3 regions of the Methylobacterium sp. WL7 genome follow, and region 1 is predicted to be linked to each of the others. Evidence: riboswitches for the same ligand, from Rfam matches in the RefSeq annotation. Region 1 holds a riboswitch; each other region holds the start of a gene.
The links. A riboswitch is a leader RNA that binds a small molecule or an ion and turns the genes downstream of it on or off. The one in region 1 is predicted to bind cobalamin.

Region 1 (4,273 bases):
CGCACGGCCGTGGGCTCGACCGGGTGGAACACGCGGTCGGTCAGGCCCTCGGCGGGCTCCCCGGGCAGGCGCGAGACGTAGGCGTAGGTGATCTGGTCGGACCGGCTGTTGGTCAGGTTCAGCACGTCGAGGGAGACGCTGACCCCGTTCTCGAAGGCGTAGCCGACCCGGCCGTTGAACAGGGCGGTCGGGCGCGAGCGGATGGAATTGTCCTCGATCAGCGGGCGCGGCCCGAAATACCGGAACCGCAGGGAGCCGAACCAGCCGAGCGGCTCGCCGAAGGTGATGCCGGCCGACGCGATGGTGGTGGGCGCCTCCGGCACCCGAGTGCCGACCGGGTCGACGTCGGAGAACCGGGCGTTGGTGATCGTCAGGTCGCCCTCCAGCGACAGGAACGGCGTGAGCGCGTAGCGGTTCGTCCACTCGACCCCGAAGCGCCGGGTCGGGCGGCTCGGCTCCGTGGTGCCGGTGTCGCCCTGGAACAGGTTTTCGGACGCGAAGTCGAGCCGGAACAGGGCGAGGCTCGTCTCCAGCCCGGCGATCGAACGGTTGCGCAGCCCGACCTCGTAGCCGGTCGAGGGCACCAGGAACGGCGCGCGGGCGATGTTGAACAGGGGGCTCGCCGGATCGACGGTGGCGGTCACCCCGCGCACGTCGTTCGAGTGGAAGCCGCCGCCGTAATTCACGTAGAGTTCGGTGTCGAACCACGGACCGAGGGTCAGGCCGAGCTTCGGGTTGACGATGGCATCGCGCGCCCGCCCGGAATTGGCCGGCGTGTCCGAGGCGACGCGGGCCGCGTAGCCGTCGGCGCGGAAGCCGAGGCTGGTGCGCAGCCAGTCGGTCCAGCGCACCCGGTTGTCGAAATAGAAGGCCCCGCTCGTCTCCAGCACCCGGTCGTCGAGCACCCCCGAGCGGTATTGCCGGTTCGTCGTGTTGAACAGCCCGACCCGGATGCTGTCGGTCCGGGTCTGCACGCCGACCTCGTTCTCCATCGGGCGCCCGAACAGGTCGCCCTGGAAGATGTGCAGCGCCTCGCCGCCGCCGATGATGCGCTGGTCGAGCTGGTGGAACTGGTCGCCGCTGACCGGATCGTTGAGGACATAGGTGAAGTCGTTGAACAGGTTGAGCTGCGAGCGGATCACGTAGGCCGAGGCCCGGGTCAGGCCGGTTTCGTCGGTGCTGCTGAAGCGGCCGGACAGCGAGAAGCGGCTCGTATCGCCGCCATCCGTGGGGTTGATCGTGCCGTAGCGGCCGATCAGCCCCTGCGCGACCGCCCGCTCGGGGATCTGGTTGGTGGCGGTCCAGCGGCCCGCATAGGCCATGCCGGTGACCGAGAATCCGTCGAGCGCCGTGCCCTGGCTGTAGCGGGCGACGGTGCTGATCTTGCGCAGGGCGTCCGGGACCACCCAGGGCCCGTCATAGACCTGCGCGTCACCCGCAACCAGAAGGTTGCCGTCGCCGAGCGGGGTCGAGGCGATGCTGAGCGCCCGCTTGTAGCCGAAGCTGCCGATGGCGGTGAGCGCGAGGTTCTTCTGGACGGTGTCGAGATAGTCGATCCGCACCGAGCCGGCGGAGGCGAAGTCGCCGTCGCGGACGAAGTACGGCCCCTTGTGGAACTCCACCGCGCCGACGAGTTCGGGGATCAGGAAGTTGATGTCGGCATAGCCCTGGCCGTGGGCGTGGGTGCGCATGTTGAGCGGCATGCCGTCCAGGAACAGGGCGATGTCGGTGCCGTGATCGAGGTTGAAGCCGCGCAGGAAGAACTGGTTGGCCTTCCCCTCCCCGCTGTGCTGGGTGACGATCAGGCCCGGCACCGCCTCCAGCACCTCGCCGGGACGCGTCACCGGCCGGCTGTTGAGCTGGGCGCCCGTGATCACCCCCGCGCTGGCGGAATCCACGGTCAGGAGCGGGCCGCCGATGCCGGTCACGCCGCCGACATAGCCGGCACTCGCGGCCACCCCGCCCCGCGGCGGCGCGGAAGGCTCCGCGGTGACCGAGATCTCGTCGAGCGTCGCCTCGGCGTCCGGGCTCGGCCGGGTTCCGTCCCGGGCGGAGGCCGCCGGAGGCAGCAGGGCGAGGGCCGTCAGCACGGACAGTTTCAAGAGCGCACAGCGCGGGACAGGATGGGGCACCGGACCTCGGGCGACGGCAGTGGCACGTCACCGCGAACGAGGCCGCGCCGACCGCGCTCGCGCGGGCGTCCCGGCACCCGCCAGGACACCCCGCCCAGCGCGTTTCGCGTGTGACCACGACGGACGGCAGGTCTCCTGGCTCACGGGTCGCAGCCCTCCCGTCGTCTTCCCGGGCGAGGCGGCCCAGTGACGTGGTGACGAGAAGGCTCACCGCTTACAGTTGCGGGGGCAGCCGCGGCTTCGGGGAAGCCCCCCTCACCGCGTTCCCTTTTGATCCCCGAAGGGAACCGTCCCGGCCACATTCCGGCCAAGGCGTGGGTCCCGTCAACGTCCCGGCACCGGTTGGCGGCGTGTGTGTCTATCGGATGACACCGGGCCCCCGCCCGGCTCCCGGTTCCGCCGGAAGAATCCGCCGCCCGCGGGGCTGCTCCCTCGGATCCCGGACGCTCGGGGGCGACGCTATGGTTTTGGCACCGCAGCGTTTTTCCGGCCGGACCTGCGGCTCCCGCTGCGGCCCCGGTCCGTCCCCCGGGGGGCCGCGTTCCAGGGCCATCCGCCGGTCCGCCAGCGCGGGCAGGCCGGCGTTCGGGGCGGTCCACGCATGACGGCCCGCCACATCCTCGCCGCGAACGTGCACACAAGCTTGGCGCGTACAACGATCGAGTGTGGCGACGCCGGGATGGGCGATCGCCCTGCCCCGAGGCCGGAGGACGGAGCGCTGATGCATGCAGGGTAGCGAGAGGATCAAGGCCGTTTCCGGGCTGGTCGCGCTGGCGCTCGCCGGCGGGCTCGGTGCGTGCAACACCGCGTCACCCCTGACCACAGGATCGATCCCCGACCGCAAGCCGTCGATGGTGGTCACCGACGCCGAGCGCGACTGCCTCGGCCGGGCCATGTATTTCGAATCGAACCGCAGCGACGAATCCGGCCTGCTGGCGGTCGGCACCGTGGTCATGAACCGGATGGAGGCCGCGATCTTCCCGGGCGGCATCTGTGCCGTGGTCGGGCAGCCCGGGCAGTTCGCCCCCGGCGTCCTGACCAAGCCGATGCAGGACCGCGACCTTCAGAAGGTGGCCGACGCCGCCGACGCGGTGCTGGCGGGCGAGCGGCACCCGAAGGTCGGGAAGGCGATGTATTTCCACACGGCCGGCCACCACTTCCCGTACAAGAACATGCACTACGTGGCCGTGGCCGGCGGCAACGCCTTCTACGAGAAGCGCAACACCCGCGCCGCCAAGGCGGAAACGCCGGCGCCCGCCGCCCTGCCCCCGTCGGTGTCGAGCTACGCGGCCGGCCCGGCTGCGCCGACGCGCTAAAGCCGTGCCCGACCGCGTTGGGTCGGGAACGGCTCTAAGCTCTTGTTTTGACGCGCGTTCCTGCGACGAACCGGAGCCACGTCGTCGGAGCGCGACCTCGAGCCGCGCGCGGCAGGCGCAACGATCCGGACGGCCCTGCCGGATCCGGATCGCGGTTCCAGCCGGGGTCCCTCCCCTTTTCGCGCGCCTGCGCCCCGTGACAATCCGCTCGCGTCGCGTGCGGATCCCGCCGCGCCCGATACATCGGGACGCGGTTCCCGCCAGGGACGCGGATCCACCGGCATAGAACGAGCCGGTGTTGTCGATCGCACCATCTTGACCGGTCATGGCAGATGAAGTGACATCGCGCGCGACGGTAAATCTGTTGATCGGCTTCGCGACCCGCGGAGGCGCGATTTACATCGCCGGACGACGCCTTAGCTTGTCGGTTAGAACTACCCACGAATCACGGATCTGCCGCCGATGATCGCCCACAGGGTAGCGCTCGCTGGTGCGGTCCTCATCCTGAGCATCGCACCGGCAGCCTCTCAGTTGCGCCGCCCGATGACCTGTACGGAGGACGTGTCGGTGGGGCTCGACGCGGCCCCGGGCCCCGAGGGCGCGAAGCCGCAGCCGCACCGGGCGCGGACCTTCTCGATGGTCTCCGGCGGCGGCTTGCTGACCGTCCTCTCCGCCGGGCGCTCCGACTATTACGAATGTCAGGTGGCGTCGCCGCGCTTGAACGAACGGACGCCGCGCAACGCGATCAAGTGCCAGAACGGCGTGTATTTCCTTCTGATCGACCTGAACAAGCTGAACTTCGTCGAGGCGCAGCTGAATCCGGAG
Region 2 (4,273 bases), on a different contig from region 1:
TCGAGTTCCAGCCAGGTCCCATCCGCCTCGACGACGCTCTGCGGGGCGCGGCCGGCGGCGAGATCGACGAGGGCGGGTGTCGGGGCGTCTGCCGGGGCCATCGTGTCTCCGAAGCGGTCTGGACCGGACGCGGAGGACGCGGCCGGAAGGCGCGCCCGGCGGTGCCCGTATCGAACCCAGCCCGTCAAGCCCATGGGCCCGCCGTGAGGGCCGTTCCCGATCGGGGGGCAATCGGGAACGGCCCTCAGTTCTTGATGCAACGCGCTCGCTTACGCCGAACCGGTATCCACTTCGGCGGCGAGCACTCGAGACCGCCCGACCGTCTCATCCGCCCGACTTGGTCTTGAGCAGCAGGATATCGATATCCCGCTTCGGAACGTAGTCCCTCGCGATCATCTCGAAGGTCGTCGGGCCGGTCTTCTTCACCTCGGCACCGCAGAACGAGACCAGGGTCGCGGGATCGCCCTTGTCCACGACCAGCTTGAACACGCCGATCGGGCCGGCCCAGTCGCCCCCGGAGGTGATCACGTGGGAGAGGGATCGCTCGTAGGCCTGGAACGCCCGGCTGCCGTCGGCACTCGCCCGCCGATACAGGGCCTGGGCCACCCGCTCGAAGGTCGGGTCCGTGCAATATCGGATCGCGTAGTGCGCCTTCTGCGCCGGGTCGAGGGTCGGCGCGCCGTAGGACAGGCTCGCGAGACCCCCGAGGCTCGGAACGTAGCTCTGGCGGATCGCGATCTCGCGCCCGGCCGGGAAGACCTGCCGGCGCCAGAACTTCGATTTCAGCGTCCAGAGCGGGGCGTCCGCGATCGTCCCGTCCTTGTGCTCCTGCCGCTCCAGGATCCCGGCAGCGATCAGGTCGCGGCGCTGGCGCTCGCCGAGCCGGCGCAGGGCCGCTTCCGTCGCCGCGGTGGTCGGCACGAGCGGGATCCCCAGTGCCTTGAGCTCGGCGGTGATCTCCACGGGCGGTGTGGCGCTCCGCATCAGGAAGGCCCGCTGCTCGACCTGCGCTTCGACCGGCTCGCCATCGACCGCGGCCTGGAGCTTCAGGAAGTTGTCGTGGGCCGGATCGGGAATCGAGACCAGCATCTCGGAGTCGCCGGTGATGTCGGGCATCGGGAACGTGATCGTGGTCTCGATGTCGGCATCGGTCTGGTTCCGGAACCGATAGTCGATCCGCACGGCCTGCTCCGAAAGGTACAGCTCCTCCGCGGCCAGGGCGATCCTGTCGGTCTTCCCCACGACAAGCCCCCCGGCGACGAGCGCGGCGGCGCGGTCGTCGGCCCGGACCGGAAGGGACGCCGCCGCCAGGATGGCGAGGGCCAGCGACAAGGTACGCATCGACATCAACGCTCACGGGTTCGAGAATCGGATACGGACCGGGATCGTCCACGCCGGCCGTTACACGGCGCCGGTGCTGACGGCCAAGCTGCGACGGCGGAAGCGCGCGTCGGCGACTCGCGCCCGGACGCGTTTCGACGCGCCCGGTGACCGCCCGACCCGCATATCCGCGCCGTACCCCAAGAGTCGGAAACGATTCCGCTTCGCGTCCGTTGTGCGAGAGCTTTCATGCGTCTACAACGATGGCGTGACGGTGCCCCGGTGACTGGGTGAAAAGGGAATGCGGTGAGGGGTGCGAACCTCGAATCCGCGGCTGCCCCCGCAACTGTGAGCGGCGAGCGTCTGCCAGTAGGCCACCGGAGCGATCCGGGAAGGCGGCAGGCGCGCCGAGCCGCGAGCCAGGAGACCTGCCGTCACGACGAGATCCCGCAATGCCGCCGGTGGGGCGGCTGGAGACATGTTGATGACTACCTCGACCCTCGCCCCCGTCGCCACCGGCACCCGCGCCGGAGAGCGCCCGGTCGCCGTCGCGCTCGCGGCCTTCCTGGGCCTCGGCCTGCTGTTCATGGCGGGCTTCTCGCCGGCGATCGCGCTGCACAACGCCGCGCACGATTTTCGGCACACCCAGAACTTCCCCTGTCACTGACGCCCCTGGCGCAGGGATGATCATCCGGCTTCTGTCGGCGGCCCTGGCCGCCGGCTTCCTCGCGGCCGTCGTCGTGACGGGCCTCGAGTTGACGCTGACCTCACCGCTGATCGTGGCGGCCGAGCGCTACGAGACCAAGCAGACGCATCAGGCCGACCGGGGCCTTCCGGTCGTGCTGGCGCATGCCGGGCACGATCACGCTACCCCCGACGCCGCGCCCGAGTGGCAGCCCGCTGAGGGCCTGCCCCGGATGGCCTTCACGGCTCTGGCAACGCTCATGGGCGGGGTCGGCTATGCCCTCCTGCTCGGCGCGGCGATCCTGGCCTGCGGCCGTGAGCCGACGCGTCAGGTCGGTGTGGCGTTCGCGATCGCGGGCTTTGCCAGCGTCGCCCTGGCCCCGGGCCTGGGATTGCCGCCGGAATTGCCGGGCAGCGAGGCGGCACCGCTCGCCGCCCGACAGGCGTGGTGGGTCATGACCGCCGCCGCCACCGGGATGGGCTTGTACCTGATCACGATCCGGCGCTCACTGATCGCGATCCTGGGCGGGCTCGTGCTGATCGTGGCACCGCACGTCGCCGGCGCGCCGCTGGCTTCGGAGGTGTCCTCGGAGCTTCCCGCAGCGCTCGCGGCGCAGTTCGCGGCGCGTTCGCTGGCGATCAGCTTCGTCTTCTGGATGCTGATCGGCCTCGGCTTCGGCTGGGCCTGGCAGGCTCTCGGCCACGGAAGCGCGCGCGGGACGGCCCATGCCTGAGGCCGTCCTCCCCGAGACCGTCCTCTACGTCTGCACGACCTGCCGCCGCCCGGGCGACGATCCGGACGGGCCCCGAGCCGGCACGCGCCTGCTCGATGCCCTGCACGCGTGCAACACGGCCGGGCAGTTGCGGATCGAGGGCGTCGAGTGCCTGTCGGTGTGCAAGCGGCCCTGTTCAGTGGCGGTCGCATCCGGGAACCGCTGGACCTACGTCTACGGCGACATGGACCCGGCCGAGTCGGCAACCACCATCCTGGACGGACTCGCGGCCTACGTGGCGACGCCGGACGGCATCGTGCCCTGGCGGGAACGCCCCGCCGCATTCAAGACCGGCGTGATCGCCCGCATCCCGCCCTTTCCCGATCCCCGCCCGCGTCCGGCCGGCACCTTGGAGGCTGCGGAATGACCATCGTGACCAAGATTCCCTGCACCATCGTCACCGGCTTCCTTGGGGCCGGCAAGACGACGCTGGTCCGCCACGTCATCGAGAACGCCAAGGGCCGCCGCCTGGCGATCCTGGTCAACGAGTTCGGCGATGTCGGCTTCGACAAGTCGTTCCTGGCCGCCTGCGGCGTCGAGGGCTGCACCGAGGATTCCATCGTCGAGCTGCCGAACGGCTGCATCTGCTGCACGGTCGCCGACGACTTCGTGCCGGCGCTCGAGAGCCTGCTCGGTCGCGCTGAGCCGCCGGAGCACATCCTGATCGAAACCTCCGGCCTCGCCCTGCCGAAGCCGCTGGTCCAGGCGTTCCAGTGGCCGGCGATCCGCTCGCGGGTCACCGTTGACGGCGTCGTCGCCGTGGTGGACGGGCCGGCCGTGGCGGCGGGTGCCTTCGCGGAGGATCCCGAAGCTCTGGCCGCCCAGCGCGCCGCCGACACGGCGGTCGATCACGACAACCCGCTGGAAGAAGTGTTCGAAGACCAGCTCCTCTGCGCCGACCTCGTCGTGCTCAACAAGTCCGACCTGCTCGACGCCGAGACCCGCGCCCGGGTTCGTGCCGAGGTCGAGGCGCAGCTGCCCCGCGCCGTGAAGGTGGTGGAGACCGAGAACGGCGCAATCGACCCGCTGGTGCTGCTCGGGCTCGGCGCCGCGGCCGAGGACGACCTCGACGCCCGCCCCTCGCATCACGGAGACGGCGAGGACCACGACCACGACGACTTCGAGACCGTGGCCCTGCCGATCCGCCCCGCCGTCACCGCCGGCGACCTCGCGGCCCGCGTCGAGAAGGCCGCCGAGGCCGCGGGCGTGCTGCGGATCAAGGGCTTCGCCGAGGTCGAGGGCAAGGCCATGCGCCTCGTGGTGCAGGGCGTCGGCCGGCGCGTCGCTCACCATTTCGACCGGCCCTGGCGGGCGGGCGAGAACCGGGACGGGCGCCTTGTGGTGATCGGCCTGAAGGGCTTCGACCAGGGCGCCGTCGCCGCGGCGCTCGCGGGATGATCGCGATCGCGCGCGCTCCCTCGTTGAGACGCTGCGCGCACGCCCGATCCGGCGTGGCCTAGGAGGCGCGCCATGCATCTCGTCCGCATCGATACGGT
Region 3 (4,273 bases), on a different contig from region 1:
AGAGCCGGGCGTGGCAGACCGATCAGGGCCGCCAGGACGATCATGCAGACGCCGATGCACCAGATGACCTGCAGCCAGAGCGTCGGACTGGCCACGCCCCAGTACAGTTCCGACAGGTAGAGGACCTCCAGCGCCATCAGCACGAGGCCACGCTTCAGCAGGTAGGCCCGCGTCTCGGCCAGCGTGTGCCGGGTACCGAACAGGAATGCGGCAACGCCGGTCAGCGCGATGAAGATGGGCGCGCACAGGCTGACGACGAGGCGAGCCAGGGCCACGGCCGGCAGGGCGGTTCGGGCGTCGATGGGGTCGGCCACGGGCACGTGCAGGAACCAGGTCTCGCGCAGGTGGTCGAGGAGCATCAGCACCATCACCAGCCCGCGCAGGGCATCGATGGAGCCGATGCGGCCTGACGCGGCCGGTGCGCACGCCGACACCTTGGACGTTCCGGGATGCATCCTCATCAGAACCGTGCCGTCATGCTCACGGTGACCCGCCGAGGCTCGCCGACGCCGACCCAGAAGGTGTTGTAGGAGCGCTCGTAGGAGGTCGCGTCGAATATGTTGTCGACGTTGAGCCCGAAGCGCAGGTTCTCGTAGCGGTAGTAGGCCAGCGCGTCCGTCAGGATGTAACCCGGCAAGCGGAAGCTCTCGACGCCGGTGTCGCCGAGCCGCGAGCCGACCGCCCGGAACCCACCGCCGATCCCAAAACCCTTCCAGTCGCCCGCCTGGATCTCGTAGATGCCGAGCAGCGAGCCGCTGTGGCGCGGGATGTTGAGCAGCGGCGAGCCGACCCGCAGCACCTCGTCGCGGGTGACCGCCGCGTCGATGAAGGCATAGCCGCCGATCACCCGGAACTCCGGCGTGACCTGCCCGACCAGGCTGACGTCGAAGCCCTGGCTGCGCACCGCCCCGGCGGCGATCTGGAAGAAGAAGTCCGCCGGGTCGGTGGTGAGCACGTTCTCCTTCTCGATGTGGAAGGCGGCGGCCGTCACGCTGAGGCCGTCGAACAGGTCGAGCTTGGCCCCGACCTCGTAGGCGAACCCGGTCTCGGGCGCGAAGGGCCGGGACGCGCTGTCGAAGCCGGTGTTCGGGCGGAACGAGGCGGCGACGTTGCCGTAGAGGGCCAGGAACGACAGCGGCTGGTAGACGAGGCCGGCGCGGGGCGAGAACCCGGTGCGGTCCTGCTCGGTCCGTTCGTCCGCGACCTTGTCCCGGAAGGTCTGGTTGTAGAAGTCGGTGCGGTTGCCCAGCAGCAGCTTCCATTCCGGGCTGAGCGCGATCTGGTCCTGGAGGTAGACCGCCGTGTTGCCGACGTTCTCGCTGGCGCTGTAGCGGCGCGTGAACGGAGGCTTGGCCTGCCCGTAGACGGGGTTGAACAGGTCGATGGCGAAGGGGTCGAGGCGCGGGGTCGAGCGCAGCAGGTTCTCGGTGCTGTTGTAGCGCTCGTGCTCCAGGCCGAGCAGCAGGGTGTGGGCGATGGGCCCGGTCTCGAAGCGCCCGACGAGTTCGGCCTGGCCGATGGCGACGCCCCAGGTGAAGTCGTGCCGGCGGAACTCGCGCAAGAGCGTACGCCCGTCGTCGAGGATGCCGGTCGCGCCGGTCTGCAGGCCGGTCAGGCTGCCGGTGTTGAGGTGGGTGGCGACGCGGAGCTGCCAGTCGGTGTTGAAGGCGTGCTCCAGCCGCACCTGCAGGAGCGCGCTCTCGGACACGGAATCGTCGCCCGGCTCGCCGAAGAAGCGCGAGCGCGGGACGAGGCCGAGGCGATTGTTCACCGCGACGGTGCCCCGGTCGAAGGTCTGGCGGTTGCGCAGGTACTGCGCCTCGAACGTGATCTTGGTGTCGGGCGTGACCTGCCAGCTCACCACGGGCGCCAGGAGCACCCGGTCGCCGCCGACGAAGTCGCGAAAGCTGTCCTGGCGGGCGAGGACGCCGTTGAAGCGGTAGAGCACGCTGCCGTCCTCGCTCAGTGCGCCGCCGGCATCGACCGTGGTGCGGGCGGTGCCGAAGCTGCCGAACAGCGTGCCCATCTCGACGAAGGGTCGGGCTACGGGCTGCTTGGTCAGGATGTTGACGGTCCCGCCCGGATCGCTGCGGCCGTAGAGGGCGCCGGCCGGGCCCTTCAGGACCTCGATGGACTGGACGTTCTGGGTGTCGGGGGCGCCGTTGTAGCCGCGGGCGATGTTGAAGCCATTGAAGAAGATGTCCTGGGTCGCGAATCCCCGAACGGAGTAGAGGGCGAGGTTCTGGGCGCCGAAGTCGTTCTGCTTTCCGACCCCGGGCACGTAATCGAGCGCGCGCTCGACGCGGGTCGCGGCTGTGTCAATCAGGACTTCCCGGGGGATCACGTCGACCTGCTGCGGCAGGTCGAGGCGGGGCGTGATCGTCTTGGTGCCGCTGTAGAGCTCCGGCACCCGGTAGGTCGGCGTGGCGGTAAGGGTACCCTCGACCGAGAGCGCGTCGAGAACCACGGCGGCCTCTTCGGACCGTGCGGCCTGCGCGGTGGCAAGGGAGGGAAACGCACAGGCGAGCGCCAGCACGGGCAGGATCGGGATCGACGCGGAACGGGACAAAGCGGACGGCCTCGGGCAACGGCAGTGGCACGTCACCGCGAACGAGGCCGAAGCCATACGCACGCGCATGCTTCCGCACCCGCCGGGGCACCCCGCCCAGCGCGTTTCGCGTGTGACCACGACTGACGGCAGGTCTCCTGGCTCGCGGGTCGTCGCCGCCTCACCGTCTTCCCGGGCGAGGCCGCCCAGTGACGTGGTGGTGAGAAAGCTCGCCGCTTACAGTTGCGGGGGCAGCCGCGGCATCGGACTGACCCTCATGGGTTGGTCCTCACCGCGTTCCCTTTTGATCCCCGAGGGGAACCGTCACGATTACCATCAGCCGCATTGCCGCATCGCGTCAACTCGAAAAGCAGGTTCTATGTACCGGTGTATCCAAGATGCGACAGCGCGGTTCCTTGGGCGGTCCTTAGAGTCTGTCCGAGATCATTGTGTTGTTTGGCAGAGCTTTCATGTCATCAGGCGGATTGAGGCGAGCAAGAGGAAGGCGCGGGCTGTGCGTGAGCGGCATTCCCGGTCCTTGGCCAAGCGCCGACACCGGTTGAGCCAAGCAAACGTTCCCTCATCCTGAGCCTGTCGAAGGATCGACGATCCAGCGCTTGGGCGGCACGACGAAGCCCTTGGCCTAATCGGAGCGCTTGACGATCGTCAGCCTGAGCCGACGGCATGCCCGGCGCAGTCCGGCCTTAAACGCCGGCCCCTGATAGCCGCCGTCCGCGTACAGCCGCAGCAGGAACCGGCAGCAGGCCACCCACGCATTCGGGGCCGGAACTCGATGATCGGGCTGGCCTGTACGCGCGCCGACAAACTTCGCGCGCCCAGGCCGACACACAACCCTCGCCTGCCGACAGACTTCCCGCGCTCTCGCAGGTCAGTCCCGCACCACCACCTTGGTGCCGACCCGGACCCGGTCGTAGAGATCGACCACGTCCTTGTTGGTCATGCGGATGCAGCCCGAGGATACCGCGGCGCCCATCGTCTCGGGCTCGTTCGAGCCGTGGATCCGGTAGAGCGAAGAGCCGAGATAGAGGGCGCGGGCGCCCAGCGGGTTGTCCTGGCCGCCGGCCATGAAGCGCGGCAGGTCCGGGCGGCGGGCCAGCATCTGCTGCGGCGGGCGCCAGGCCGGCCATTCCTTCTTCATCGTCACCGTCTTGGTGCCGGACCAGGAAAAGCCCTGCCGGCCGACGCCGACGCCGTAGCGGATCGCCTCGCTGTTCCCGAGGATGTAGTAGAGCCGGCGCTGGCGGGTGGAGATCACGATGGTGCCGGGCTTCTCGGTGCTGTTCCAGCCGATCGTCTCGCGCGGGATCGCCTGGCTGCGGAAGACGTTCAGGAAATCCGCGAGCGGCCCGCTATCGATCGGGCCGGCGGAGGCGGGCGCGCTCCCCAGCAGGGCGCCTGCGAGCGCGAGCATCGCGATCCGTCTCGACATGGTCTGTCATCCTTTCACTTTGCCGGTCACTTGGCCGATCGCTTGGCCGGTTCTTGCCGACGGCGTCGGTCGTCGCGGCCGTGCCGCGATCCCTCGGGCGAACCGGCCCGGACTTCGCGGCGAGGTTGAGGCCGGCCGGGGGGCGCGGGCGAGTCGAGGCCTGCCTGTGTGCTCCGGGCAACACCGCGAGCCGGCGCGACGCCGTGGGTGATTGCGCCGGGGGACGGCCATGCTTATCTCGGGATCGTGATCCGATCCGTCGCCCTTCTGGCCCG

Region 2: another riboswitch for cobalamin. It lies ahead of FV233_RS06135 (CbtB domain-containing protein); the one in region 1 lies ahead of FV233_RS22890 (TonB-dependent receptor).
Region 3: another riboswitch for cobalamin. It lies ahead of FV233_RS18975 (TonB-dependent siderophore receptor); the one in region 1 lies ahead of FV233_RS22890 (TonB-dependent receptor).

What each region holds. Positions count from the first base shown of each region.
Region 1 covers NZ_VRVG01000118.1:4,184-8,456, forward strand. Annotated here, with positions in the region: gene FV233_RS22890 (TonB-dependent receptor) at 1-2,000, opposite strand, end outside; cobalamin riboswitch at 2,240-2,439, opposite strand; gene FV233_RS22895 (cell wall hydrolase) at 2,858-3,448, shown strand; gene FV233_RS22900 (hypothetical protein) at 3,911-4,273, shown strand, end outside.
Region 2 covers NZ_VRVG01000013.1:59,531-63,803, reverse strand. Annotated here, with positions in the region: gene FV233_RS06145 (coagulation factor 5 8 type domain-containing protein) at 1-101, opposite strand, end outside; gene FV233_RS06140 (DUF4424 domain-containing protein) at 325-1,347, opposite strand; cobalamin riboswitch at 1,576-1,771, shown strand; gene FV233_RS06135 (CbtB domain-containing protein) at 1,805-1,987, shown strand; gene FV233_RS06130 (CbtA family protein) at 2,004-2,738, shown strand; gene FV233_RS06125 (DUF1636 domain-containing protein) at 2,731-3,144, shown strand; gene cobW (cobalamin biosynthesis protein CobW) at 3,141-4,175, shown strand; gene cobN (cobaltochelatase subunit CobN) at 4,248-4,273, shown strand, end outside.
Region 3 covers NZ_VRVG01000080.1:15,417-19,689, forward strand. Annotated here, with positions in the region: gene FV233_RS18970 (heparan-alpha-glucosaminide N-acetyltransferase domain-containing protein) at 1-434, opposite strand, end outside; gene FV233_RS18975 (TonB-dependent siderophore receptor) at 461-2,569, opposite strand; cobalamin riboswitch at 2,679-2,889, opposite strand; partial or broken gene FV233_RS31235 (transposase) at 3,017-3,302, opposite strand; gene FV233_RS18980 (L,D-transpeptidase) at 3,438-3,998, opposite strand; gene FV233_RS18985 (hypothetical protein) at 4,206-4,273, shown strand, end outside.